2 regions of the Leptospira andrefontaineae genome follow, and region 2 is predicted to be linked to the other one. Evidence: riboswitches for the same ligand, from Rfam matches in the RefSeq annotation. Region 2 holds a riboswitch; the other holds the start of a gene.
What was found. A riboswitch is a leader RNA that binds a small molecule or an ion and turns the genes downstream of it on or off. The one in region 2 is predicted to bind cobalamin.
Positions count from the first base shown of each region.

Region 1: linked by a shared signal. The riboswitch ahead of EHO65_RS11875 (CbtB domain-containing protein) and the one ahead of EHO65_RS05835 (TonB-dependent receptor) in region 2 are both predicted to bind cobalamin.

Region 1 is NZ_RQEY01000018.1:32,441-38,558, reverse strand. It holds gene EHO65_RS11890 (two-component system sensor histidine kinase NtrB) at 1-590, shown strand, start outside; gene EHO65_RS11885 (Crp/Fnr family transcriptional regulator) at 636-1,175, opposite strand; gene EHO65_RS11880 (SDR family NAD(P)-dependent oxidoreductase) at 1,410-2,264, shown strand; cobalamin riboswitch at 2,339-2,522, shown strand; gene EHO65_RS11875 (CbtB domain-containing protein) at 2,662-2,844, shown strand; gene EHO65_RS11870 (CbtA family protein) at 2,835-3,644, shown strand; gene EHO65_RS11865 (CbiX/SirB N-terminal domain-containing protein) at 3,641-4,831, shown strand; gene EHO65_RS11860 (DUF3209 family protein) at 4,841-5,215, shown strand; gene EHO65_RS11855 (FAD-dependent oxidoreductase) at 5,224-5,976, shown strand; gene EHO65_RS11850 (cobalt-precorrin-5B (C(1))-methyltransferase) at 5,983-6,118, shown strand, end outside.
Region 2 is NZ_RQEY01000010.1:233,221-239,338, reverse strand. It holds gene EHO65_RS05850 (hypothetical protein) at 28-528, shown strand; gene EHO65_RS05845 (CapA family protein) at 589-1,635, shown strand; gene lsa26 (surface adhesion protein Lsa26) at 1,874-2,614, opposite strand; cobalamin riboswitch at 3,106-3,281, shown strand; gene EHO65_RS05835 (TonB-dependent receptor) at 3,308-5,410, shown strand; gene EHO65_RS05830 (YncE family protein) at 5,410-6,118, shown strand, end outside.

The DNA.
Region 1 (6,118 bases), on a different contig from region 2:
CGGAACATCCTGACAAAATTTTACAATATTCCGAAATTATTAAAAAAACGGCGGAAAGAGGCTCTTCTTTAATCAAACAACTTTTGACCTTGGCAAGAAAGGTAGAATCCGATCTTAAAACTTCTGCTTTGAATGATTTACTCTCTGAAGCGGTCCATATAGCTTCTTCTACTTTTCCAAAATCGATCAGAGTGGTTTCAGATATTGCTCAGGACCCAGTCTGGGTCCAGGCAGATCATGCTCAGATACATCAAGTTTTTCTGAACTTATTCTTAAATGCAAAAGACGCAATGCCAAATGGAGGATTACTTTCCATAAGGCTTAAGATGGAAGAAGGAGAATTTATTTCTCCTGAAAAAAACCAAAAGACAGCAGTGATAGAAATTTTGGACAGTGGAACCGGAATAGATAGAAAAACAATTCGTAAAATATTCGATCCATTTTTTACGACTAAAGAGCCTGGTAAAGGGACTGGCCTAGGACTTTCCATCGTTTATGGTATTTTAGAAAATCATAAAGGAAAGATCAAGGTAGAGAGTGAACTTGGGTCAGGCACAAAATTCTCCATTTACTTTCCGGTTCTGGAATAAAGGAAAATTCAGCTCCTTCTACCCTTTCGAGATTTTATTAGGAGGTTATTTCTGTTCCTTCCAGATCCTATTTCGGATCCTACTCAAGGAGACAGGAGTTATCCCTAAAAAGGACGCAATATAATGCTGAGGAATACGATTTACAATATCTTGCTGTTCTTTGATCAGATTCAAATATCTTTGTTCAGGACTATCCCTAATCCTAGATAGAAACAAATTCATATACGTATCAAATCTTTCTGCAACATATTCCAATAAAAAATCTCTAAGTCCTTCATTCTCTCTATAAATAATTTCTGCGTCTTCCCCGCTTAGAATGTATAATTCTGTGGGTTCTATACTTTCCACAGCAAGTTGGCTAGTCTTATAAGTTCCTCTGTAACTATGAATAGAAGTAATTGCCCTGTTCTCCGGAAAGAAAGCAATTGTGATATCACGACCTTTATCTTCGAATTTTAATCGTAGGCATCCTTTCTTAACGATGAATATGTTCTTAGTATATACTCCCCTTTTTATAAGTTCTGTTTTCGCCGGAACCTTCTTTTCTTTTAACATGGAAGTATAACGGTCCCAATTTTTTTCCAAACTTGGAACCTTCTTCCTTAAATTTTCCAGTAAAGGTATCGAATGCATCTTAGGCCTTGAATTCTCACGTATTCATTATTATGGGAATGAAAAGGCAAGATTTGTTTTGAGATCAAACCAGGAATTTAAAATTTTGGAACAAGTTCTCGAATTCTTTCTACAAAAAGTTTCGAATTGTATTGAATAGTTTCCTAAAAAGGGAAACCTTGCCCGCATCGAAGAGAATTTTTCAATATGTCATTTAGCAGATACAAAGGCAAAAAAGTATTTATAACAGGCGGTTCCGCGGGTATAGGCAAAGGAATTGCACTCGAATTAGCTAGAGCTGGAGCAAGTGTAATCGTTTCCGCCAGAGGAAAATCTAATTTAGAAAAGACAGTCCAGGAATTGAAGGCTGTAGGAGCTCCAACAGCAGTATTCGGATTCGCAGTTTTGGATGTTTCAGATAAAAAGGCCATCGAAAAAGAGGCCAAAAAGGCAATCCAGACATTAGGCGGATTAGACCTTTTAATCTGTAGTAGCGGTTTTGCAAAAGCAGGAGAAGCTTCCGAGTTAGACGACGAAGTTTACAGAAATTTAATGGATGTAAACTTTTTCGGCCATGTAAATAGTGCACTCGCATTTAGTGATCATTTTTCCAAACAAAAAAGCGGAGAGATTGTATTCTTAGCCTCTACTCTTGCTTTTTTTTCCATTTATGGTTACGGAGCTTATTCAGCTAGTAAGTTTGCGATTGTAGGTTTTGCTCAAGGTTTTCGCCAAGAGATGATGCTCCACGGAGTGAAGGTGAAATTATTTCTACCACCCACAACCGATACTCCTGGTTTGGAAAAGGAAAACACCGACAAGCCTGAATTGAGTAAGGAAATTGAAATGGGCTCCGCGTTAAATAGAATTCATGCAATTGATTCCGTAGCAAAGGCCATTCTAAAGTGGATCCCTAATAAAAAGTTCATCGGATACACCGGCTGGGATTCCTGGCTCCAATATTTTCTATTTAGACATTTTCCTGAATTCAGTATTAAACTTACGGATTCTGAATTAAAAGCAGCCCAGTCTAGGCTAGATAAGAAAAAACAAAAAGTATAACTTCGGTATAGAGAATTTTGCTCGATCGAAAATAAAATACTATACAAAATCACTCACTTAAATAGATCCTGAAATCTCAGTCTATTTTTGTAGGAACATAGATGGTCTCATCTATGGGAAGACGGTGCAATCCCGTCACGGTACCCGCCGCTGTAAGAGGGACAAAAGGCACATGATGTCACTGGGTGTAAAACCTGGGAAGACGTGCTGAGTAGGACGATCTCGAGTCAGAAAACGACCTTACAAAAATCCTGAAGCTACGTGATCCAGTCTCGGATGTAAGACAATCGCGTAACTAAACTCAAAACTTTTTGCTTATACGATGTTTTGGCCAATTCTTTTGTGCCCTAATATCGTTTATATCTTGTTAGGTGAAGATCTCTTAGGAGGGATTTTTATGCGCTCGATTTCCGTTTCGAAGGATTTTTCGGGAGCCAAATTATGGCTTAGAGGTTCTGTTCTGGTTTTAGCCGGGTTTCTTGCTTTTTCTACAATCTATGCAGTAGGTCTGGAACCCATGGTGTATTTGCACGATACTTTCCATGATATAAGACATGCTACAGGCTTTCCATGCCACTAAGATCAGAATTTGCTGATCTATTGCGAAGCGGAATATTTTCCGGTCTGGTGTCCGGTCTTGTTTTAGGAATCTTAGTTTGCGCTTGGAATCTTCCTCTCATCTTAGAAGCAGAGAAGTTTGAATCCAAATCTACTTCAGAGAATTCGAATACAGGCCACACTCATTCTCACTCGCATGGAGAAGCTCATTCTCATGCAAAAGTGGAATCTAGTTCTACCGAAGAAGCTGAGAGTGAAAACTTCTGGCAAAAAAGAAATTTAGGAACAGTAATCGGCTCTATTCTATTAGGAATTTCCTTTGGAGTTTTGGTTTCTATTTGGATCGCCCTCTTTCCTCCAAATGGATTTTTAGAATACCCTTCTCTATCCAAGGCAATCCTCTTAAGTATCTTTTTTGCTGTCAGCGGATTTCTGATATTCTTCGGGGTCCCATTTCTAGGACTTCCTCCAGAATTACCCGGCAGGGGATCCGGGGCTTATGATTATCCAGAAAGACAGGCCTGGTGGTATCTTAGCGTCGGATCCAGCTTAATTGGTGTTTTAGGATCTCGGATACTTCTATCTTATTTAAAGATTCATAATTTACTAAAATGGACTTTTGCTATAATAACGGTCTTACTCTTTGTCGGACTTCCATTCTATATCGGAGTGCCTAAAATTTCCGAAGACTTTGCCGCTCCTAAACAATTAAGAATACAATTCGAATATGTGAGCTTGCTCACGAATCTCATCTTCTGGTATTTATTATCCTCCCTATTTTTCCTATTCTGGAAGCCGAAGCAGGTATTAGGGTTCAAATGAAACCAAAAATTGCGGTTTTAGTGCTGGGTCATGGAAGTAGGGAAACAAATTCCAACCTTGAATTTGTTTCCTTAGTGGACGCATATTCGGATACCCGTCCGGATCTGAATATTTCCTACGCATATGTAGAACTCGCAAAACCGGATATAGAAACAGCTCTAAGAAACCTTAGTAAGGAATATTCTAATATCATAATATTTCCTTTGTTTTTATACACTTCAGGTCATATTAAAAATGATATTCCGATCGTTCTGGATAGGATTAAAACAGAGTTTCCGGATCATTCTTATAAAATAGCAAATAGTTTGGGCATCCATTCTAAAATGGTATCCTTACTTAGAAAGCGGGCAGAAGAATATTTACCTCTAAACAAAGAACAATCCTCTAAAACTGGAGTGATCATAGTAAACAGAGGTTCCTCCGATCCGGATGCAAACGGAGACTTTTACAAAACAGTTCGTTTATTCCAAGAAGGAAATCATTTCTCCTTTGTTCTTCCTTCCTTCATAGGGATCACCAACCCTCTTCTTCCTGATACTTTGGAGATGGCTTCCAAGTTAAGACCTGAAAAACTCCTGGTGGTCCCCTACTTTTTATTCGGAGGTTTATTGATCCAAAAAATTTCCTCTTTGGTCCAAAACTTTTCCGAAAAATTCCCATGGATCAAAACGGAACTTACTTCTTATCTAGGACCTGATCCTGAATTATTATCTGTCATAGATGAAAGGATCCAAGATTGTATCTCCGGAAAATTTTCTCTTCCATGTGATACCTGCGAATATAGGACACAACTTCCGGGTCTTTCTAAAAAAGTAGGAGGATTGAAGGCACTTCTTTGGAGTATCCGCCATCTTGAGACTCACAACCAAGCAGCTCCTCATCTATTCCCTCATCGTAATTTACAAAAACATATATTTGTTTGCGATAATATAGACTGCGCAAGCAAAGGAAGTTCCGCCTTAGTTGCTCGTATGAGATCCATTTTGAAACTACAAGGAAAACATTTAGATTTTAAAATTTCCCGTTCTTCTTGTATGGGAAGATGTGGAGAAGGTCCGGTAGTGGTAGTCTATCCAGACGGAGTATGGTACCAAAAAGTAAATGTAGAAGATGCGGAGGACCTTGTTTCGGAACATCTTCTTCAAGATAGACTCGTTTCACGTTTAGTTGATAATATTATGCAATAGGAATATAATATGGCATGTCATGAAATCGCAGCATTAAGATTAGGAATGATGAATGTTCTTGGGATCAAGGACGAATCCGTCATCCAACATGAAAAAAATGAGATAGGGACAGAAGCTCTTTCTTCTCCAGGACCGATCCAGTCTTTGACGACTGCAAATAACTTTGATGATCTGATCAGATTTTTCGAAGCAAGTTTAGTGGAATTAGAACAAACAATTTCGAAACTTCCTTCCGGAGATCCTAAATCCGGATATTATACTTCTCTTTTGATACTTACCAAAAAAGTAGAATTAGATCTCAAAAATTCCGCTAAGTCATTCCAAACACTGTATCTTGACTTAGAAGAAATGCATGATTTCGTGCATGAGATCTATCCTTCTTAGGAGGAACATTGAGCCAGAAATTTCTCAAACTAATCCGTAAGGAAAACGTAAGTCCTTCTTCAGATATCTACCATTTTGAAAGAGCAGATGGTTTGCCTTTCGAATTTGTAGGAGGACAATACGTTATCCTAAATACCGGAAATGATGGTGATGGAAAGGCGATTAAGAGGGCTTATTCCATTTTATCCTCAGATTCCAAAACGGATTCTTTTCAGATTTGTGTGAAACGTTTAGGAACTGGAAAAGCTTCCAGTATTCTACCCGAATTAAAATTAGGATCGGAATTGGAATATTCAGGTCCTTGGGGGAAATTTGTAGGAGATCCAACATGGCCTCCTCCTGGCTTTTCTCTCATTCTGGCAACGGATACCGGGATTACTTCTCTTGCCGGACTTCTTCTTTCCAAAAAATTCGCAAAAAGTTTGGACAGCACAATAACAGTTTGGCTCAAAACAAAAGAGGAAGATTTTCTTTCCGAGCAAGAATTAAGAAAAATTCTCTTAGGAGTTCCCAATTTTCCAAATATATTCCAAATCCCTCCAATTTCAGCCCCTGATCGGGTTCCAACTGTATTAGAAATTTTGAAATCGATCTTAGGAGATTGCACCGTTCCAGAGAACGCATTCTTAAGCGGGGACGGAAATATTTTAAGAGAAGTTAGATCCGAACTAGTTCGTTTAGGAACATTAGAATCCAGGATCGGAATGGAAGCATTCTTCAATACTCAAAGAAATCCTTCACCGGTTGTAACTCTCGGATAAGTTTAAATGGCGACCAAGGAACTAAGAGAAGGATTTACAACAGGAGCTTGTTCCGCGGCTGCAGCTAAAGCAGCAGTCAGAGTTCTGATCTTAGGCCAAACCATTAAAGAAATTGAAACTACCCTTCCGAATAAAAGAAAAG
Region 2 (6,118 bases):
AAATTTATAACAAGTCTTATCTTCCTTATGCTCATTGCCCATAACGTAAACTGTGGACTTGTGCTTACGGGAACAGATATAGGTAAAGAGTTTCTAGGTTTATCGGAAGAAGATAAAAAAGATCCCGAAAAACAAGGAGCTTTACTGGCCTTGTTGGCAGGTGGTGGTTCGTTGCTTGTATTTACTCCAGTCGCATTGTCTGTAACTGCGGGCGGGACCGTAACATACCAAGTGGGCCTTAGATCGGTTCCTTCCGACTGGACGAGTAAGGATGTAACCGTAGGTTTCGATATAGATGTATCTAGTTGTCCGTCAGGTACTTCCCCAAATTTTTGGCCTTTTTCTTTCAGTCCTCCATATAGTCCTATAAACAATTTGAATTTCAGTACAGTTAATTCAGGAGCCTGTATAGTAAAATATACGGTGAGTGGAGAAGTGACTTCTCAAGCCTCTGGGCTTACTGTTGGTGCTGATGCAGGATCTCTTCCTTTATTGATCCAATTGAATCAAGTGGTAGTAGGTCCCTGAAAGGACTTTACCGTAGAAAAACCGCTTTGCCAGGGATAGGGTTTCTAAAATCCTTCCCCTATGTATAGAATCCTTGCATTGTCCTCTCTCTTAGGACTTTCTCTTTTATTTTCCCAATGCCAGCCGATTGAATCTGTAGAACCTGAAACTTTAAAAATCAAAGCTGTGGGTGATTTGGTTATGGGAACCAATTATCCAGAGAATAAACTTCCTTCAGATCCTAAAAACACTTTGTTCTCTCAGGTGGAGCCAAGTTTGAGAGGTGCAGATATACTATTTGCGAATTTTGAAAGTACTCTGACTGATTATCCTCATTGCGCTAAAAATATAAATCGTCCACTTATCTTTGCTTTCAGAACTCCTCCATCATATGCAAAAATTCTAAAAGATGTTGGATTCGATATAGTTTCCATCGCGAACAATCATAGTTTAGATTTTCACCAACAAGGTTTCGATGATACAGGTAAAAATCTTTCAGAAGCCGGAGTCAGATACACTGGCAAAAAAGGTGCAATCACTTATATGAACGTAAAAGGAATTTCTGTGGCTTGGATCGGATTCAGCCATATGGAAAGCGCTCATAATCATGTGAACCATATTGAAGAAGGTGTGGCTCTTGTAAAAGAAGCTAAGAAAAAAGCGCAATTGGTTTTCATCTCCGTTCATGGTGGAGCAGAAGGCGGACCAGCTCTACACGTAAAAAATGAACAAGAAAGATTTTACGGAGAATATAGGGGAAACTTGGTCGCTCTTTCTCACTCACTGATCGATGCAGGAGCAGATCTATTCATAGGACATGGTCCTCATTTGCCTAGAGCATTCGAATTGTATAAAGGAAAACTGATCGCTTATTCTTTAGGAAATTTCTTGGGATATAGAGTATTCTCTACGAAAGGATACGGCGGTTATTCTTTGGTCTTGGAAGCAGACCTGGACAAACAAGGGAATTTTATCAAAGGCAAGATCCATCCATTGCAGTTAAGCCAGAATGGAATTCCTGCTCCGGATCCGGATGCTAAGACCACGGAGCTGATCCAGTCTTTGACTAAATCGGATTTCCCTGGCAAAGGACCGAAAATTCAGTTGGATGGAAATTTCCATCCTTAATTGAAGTTATTTCATGTAGGAGCTCCTACAAATCTCGCCCCTATTTTTAATTGGAAATTTTACGATTATCTGATATAGGGGAAACGGCTTCTCCCACTAACCCGCCTCCTCCACCCTAAACAGGGTGGGGGCCGCCTTCGAAACCATGTAGGAACTCCTACAGTGGCACTCTAAAATAAAAAAGACCGATATAGGAACTCCTACATCGGTCTTTTACTTAACAAAATCTTAATGTGAATTATTGGGTATTGCCAACCGGCTCCAACGCGCCCGCAGGAGCTTTGAAGTTAATTTCATAAATATCGTAGTAAGAATTTCTCATACCTTTTACGTAAGCTACAGAAACTCCTAAGAAATATCTAAGTCCAAATTTAATAGTGTTTGTGGCAAAGGTCGCGATCTCTTCGTCGGTTATCGAGAATGGATGGATTTTGTTTCTGGTCTCGTCCAGATATAATCCTTCCCAAGTCCCAATCATAGTTCCCTTATATTCTAAACTTAGAATACGCCCTGTAACGGAAAAATTTCTTTTTCCACCTGATTTACTTTTGCTTACGATCTTATCAGGCAGACCTTTTGGAAGAGATCTCTCTTGTAGTTGAGCTCCTATTACTTCGTAATCGGAAGACAATGCGATTGCTTCAAATCTATGGACCCTGTATTGGACCAAAATTTCTTGGTTTAAACTTTTGCTTAAGAAGTTCACCACATCTGCGTTTTCAGGACGTACGCTGAATTCGATCTTTTGTTTTGCCGGAACAAAACATTCGTCCTTCAATTCGTCGCAAGCTTCTGAATCGTTTATAGTATAAACTTCTAACAGACCTTCGTAAGATTCAAAAATAACCCCTCTGCTTTCGAATTGGACCAATTTTGCAACAGTCCAACCCTCGGAATAAGTTCCGGCTGCGGATAAGGATGAGGTAGTTAAAATAAAGATCCCTAATAAAAGAAATCTTAAGGATGGAATTCGTTTCATTCGAGTTCGGTGCTCCCTGTTATGTAGGTAGACCCTAAAGGATTCCCTTTGGGCCACGAATTCGTGAATCCTTTCCGATTTTTATCTTACATCAAGAAAATATTTCTTTGTGAATTCGAAAATGTAGGATCTCCAACATGCAGGTTTCAGAGGAGTTTTGGCCGCCTCCTTCGGATCGGGCTGCTTCGGGTTCGTTGACACTCATCCGGGCCTTGTCCGGACTAAAGCCCTGCGCATCCCTGGCGGGTTCTTGAACCTAAAAATCTTAGCGGTCTTGGCGCCTTTGCGTGATCTAAAAGTCACTGCATTTGCTTCTCACGCGAAGCCGCCAAGTGGAGAAGAGACTGATTGTAGGAGTTCCTACATTGTAAACAAACTCCGTGATCTCAGTGCTCTCCGTGTGAACCAATAAATGCACAAAAAGTTTCGCGCAGAGCAGCCCGGTCTTGCGTAAGCAAGAGGCGGTAAGACCTTTTTGAGATTGCCCCTTCGACTTGGGTTGGGAACCTGGTCTTGCAAGTAGATCGGAAAAGGGAATCCGGTGAAAATCCGGAGCTGTACCCGCAGCTGTAAACGCCTAAACGGTCGGACAAAACCACTGTCGAAAGACGGGAAGGGTCCGAACCTTCGCGTGAGTCAGAAAACCTATCAGAGCTACTTTCAATTCTATGGCTTTCGGGAGTTAAGGCCTCAATGCACAAAAGACCCAAACGATTCGGAAAGATACTTCATCTAGGGCTCTTTTTATTTTCCGTCCAAATATTTTCCCAAGAGTCCCAGAAGACTGAAACTTCCACTGTTAAGGTGGTGGGAAAGACCAGTTCGAATTCTCAACCCGAAAATTTTAGAAAGAATCCAACTGGTTTCCAGACTTCTATCGATCTGGACCAATACAATGCACGTTATACGAATCTTCCGGACGTTTTAGAAAGAGAGGCCGGTGTTAGGATCAGAAGATACGGTGGTCTCGGTTCATATTCAACTCTTTCTCTTCGAGGAACGAACCCGAACCAATCTAGGATCTATATAGATGGAGTCCCTTTTAATAATTCGCAAGGTGGAGAAGTAAATCTCGCGGATCTTCCCTTCGATAATTTACAAAGTATTGAAGTTTATAGAAGTGGCGCGCCCGTTGGATTTTCAGGTTCAGCGATCGGCGGAAGTGTAAACTTAGTTACAAGAACCGGATCCGGACCTCCTAAAACTCGGGTTAATATAGGAGCAGGAAGTTTTAATACCGGAAAAGGTAGCATAACGCATACTGGAACGTATGGAGGGATCGGCACCAGCGTATTCTTATTGGGAGAAAAATCGGACCAAAACTTCTCCTATTTAAATAATCATGGAACCTTACTAGTCAATCCTCTGGACGATACGATCGATAGAAGAAGAAACGCACAATACGAAAGAACTTCGGGTATGATCGGGCTTAGCGGCGATATCGGGGCTACTAAAATTAAATTTTGGAATGATCTAAATTATAGATTTCATGGAATTCCTGGACCTGCAAGTAATCAAACGCAACAGGTTCATCGCAGATATCTTAGAAATACTTCTTCAATTGGAACGGATACGAAAGGTTTATTTGATGGATTATTAAGATTAGAGACTCGGGCCTTTACTTCATTTACGAATGATGATCTATTCGATCCAAAATCGGAATTTTCCAAAGGAACTCCTAATTCTTCCGCTCAGATGGGGCAGTCCGGTTTTCAGATCACTCCTACTTTCTATTTATTAGAATATTATCAAATTTTGAAATTTCATGCGGGGGTAGAAAGGGAAACTTTCGAAAGATCCAGAAGTACACCTCAAAATATAGATTTAAAATACGAGCCTGGGAAAACAAGGACCTATACTACTTTTCAAGTAGAGGACGAGTTTAGATTTTTAGATGGAAAGTTAGTTTTGACTCCGGGAGTTTCTTGGGATTCGTATAGAGACAAATTCCAATCCGACGAACCTTGGTATAGAAAACAAGATCCGTTCGCTTCTTCAATAAAAACCACCGAATTTTCGAATCCTAAAACTGGACTATTATGGAGATTTTGGGAAAAAGAAAATTATTCTTTGGAATTCAAATCCAATATCGCAAAACAATATCGAATTCCAAGTTTCTTAGAACTTTTTGGGGAAGTTGGAACGATCCTAGCAAACGATTCTCTTAAACCGGAAAGAAGTGAGAATGGAGATACTGGTATTACCGGACGATATAAAAACGGAGAACTTAAATCCAATATTACGGTTTCCTACTTTAGAAAAAGGATCAAGGATATGATCCTATTCATTCCGAATTCACAATTCACATTAAGACCTGAAAATGTGGACTCAGCCAGAATTGACGGAGCGGAAGTTTCTCATAAGACGGAATATAAGGGCTGGAAATTTTTATTAGAATATACTTACCAAGAAGCGATCAATACTTCTCCCGCGCCGTATCTCAACGGAAAGTATCTTCCTCTCAGGCCTAAACATGAGATTTCAGGAACAATTGCATATAGAGGAAAAACCTGGGAACTTGGTTTTGAAGGAGTGTATGTAGGAGCCGTATTCAAAGACAGGACAAATGAATACGTAAATTACCAACCTGCTCGCCAAATTTGGAACGCGTATCTTACACTTGTATTATATACTTCTCCCGAGGAAGAGGATCCTAATAAAAAAGGGGAAAAGACTCCCAAAGAACTGCTCTTAAGCATAGATCTTAGGAATATGGGAGATAAAAGAGTAGAGGATATCGTAGGATATCCTCTTCCGGGAAGAAATTGGTTTATCACCTTAAGTGGGAGGTTTTAGTGAGATCGGCGGCACGTTTCATTCTTCCCGGTTTTATTATCTTACTTACCTTCTGCGGGGATATAGAAAGACCACCTTTATATACATTATTCTTAACTCCGAATCTTCCTAATAATATAGGAGTAGTCACCACTGATTTTGCAAGCGGGGGAAGATTTAAGGTATTAAATCCGGAACTTCTTCTTTCTTATCCCGGATTGACACCGATTCATTCCGACGCAGTAGCAAGGTTCGGGAATGGTAAAGTTTATATTCTAAATCGTTTAAATAGGGATAGCGTTCAAGTTTTAGATCCGGATTTCGGATTCCAAACTAGGGCGGAATGGTCCATGGGGGCAGGAACAAATCCTACAGATATTGCGATTGTAGGTCTAAACAAGGCTTACGTTTCACTTTATGGATCTAGAATATTAAGAATCATTCATCCTTTGACTGGAGCAAGTCTTGGGCAGATTGATCTGGGCGGATATTCGGAACCAAGCGCTATACCCGACAATCTTCCCGAAATGTCAGGAATGCAGATCGTAGGCACTCGCCTTTTTGTGACATTACAAAGATTGGATCGAAACGATCCGAGCGGGTATTTCCCTCCTGGGGCTTGGGGGTCTCTTCTTTTAGAAATAGATACTGTAACAGATTCTATTATTTCAACTTATACATTTCCGGTCCCGAATCCTGTAGGCAAGCCTCAGATGTTGGAACTTTTCG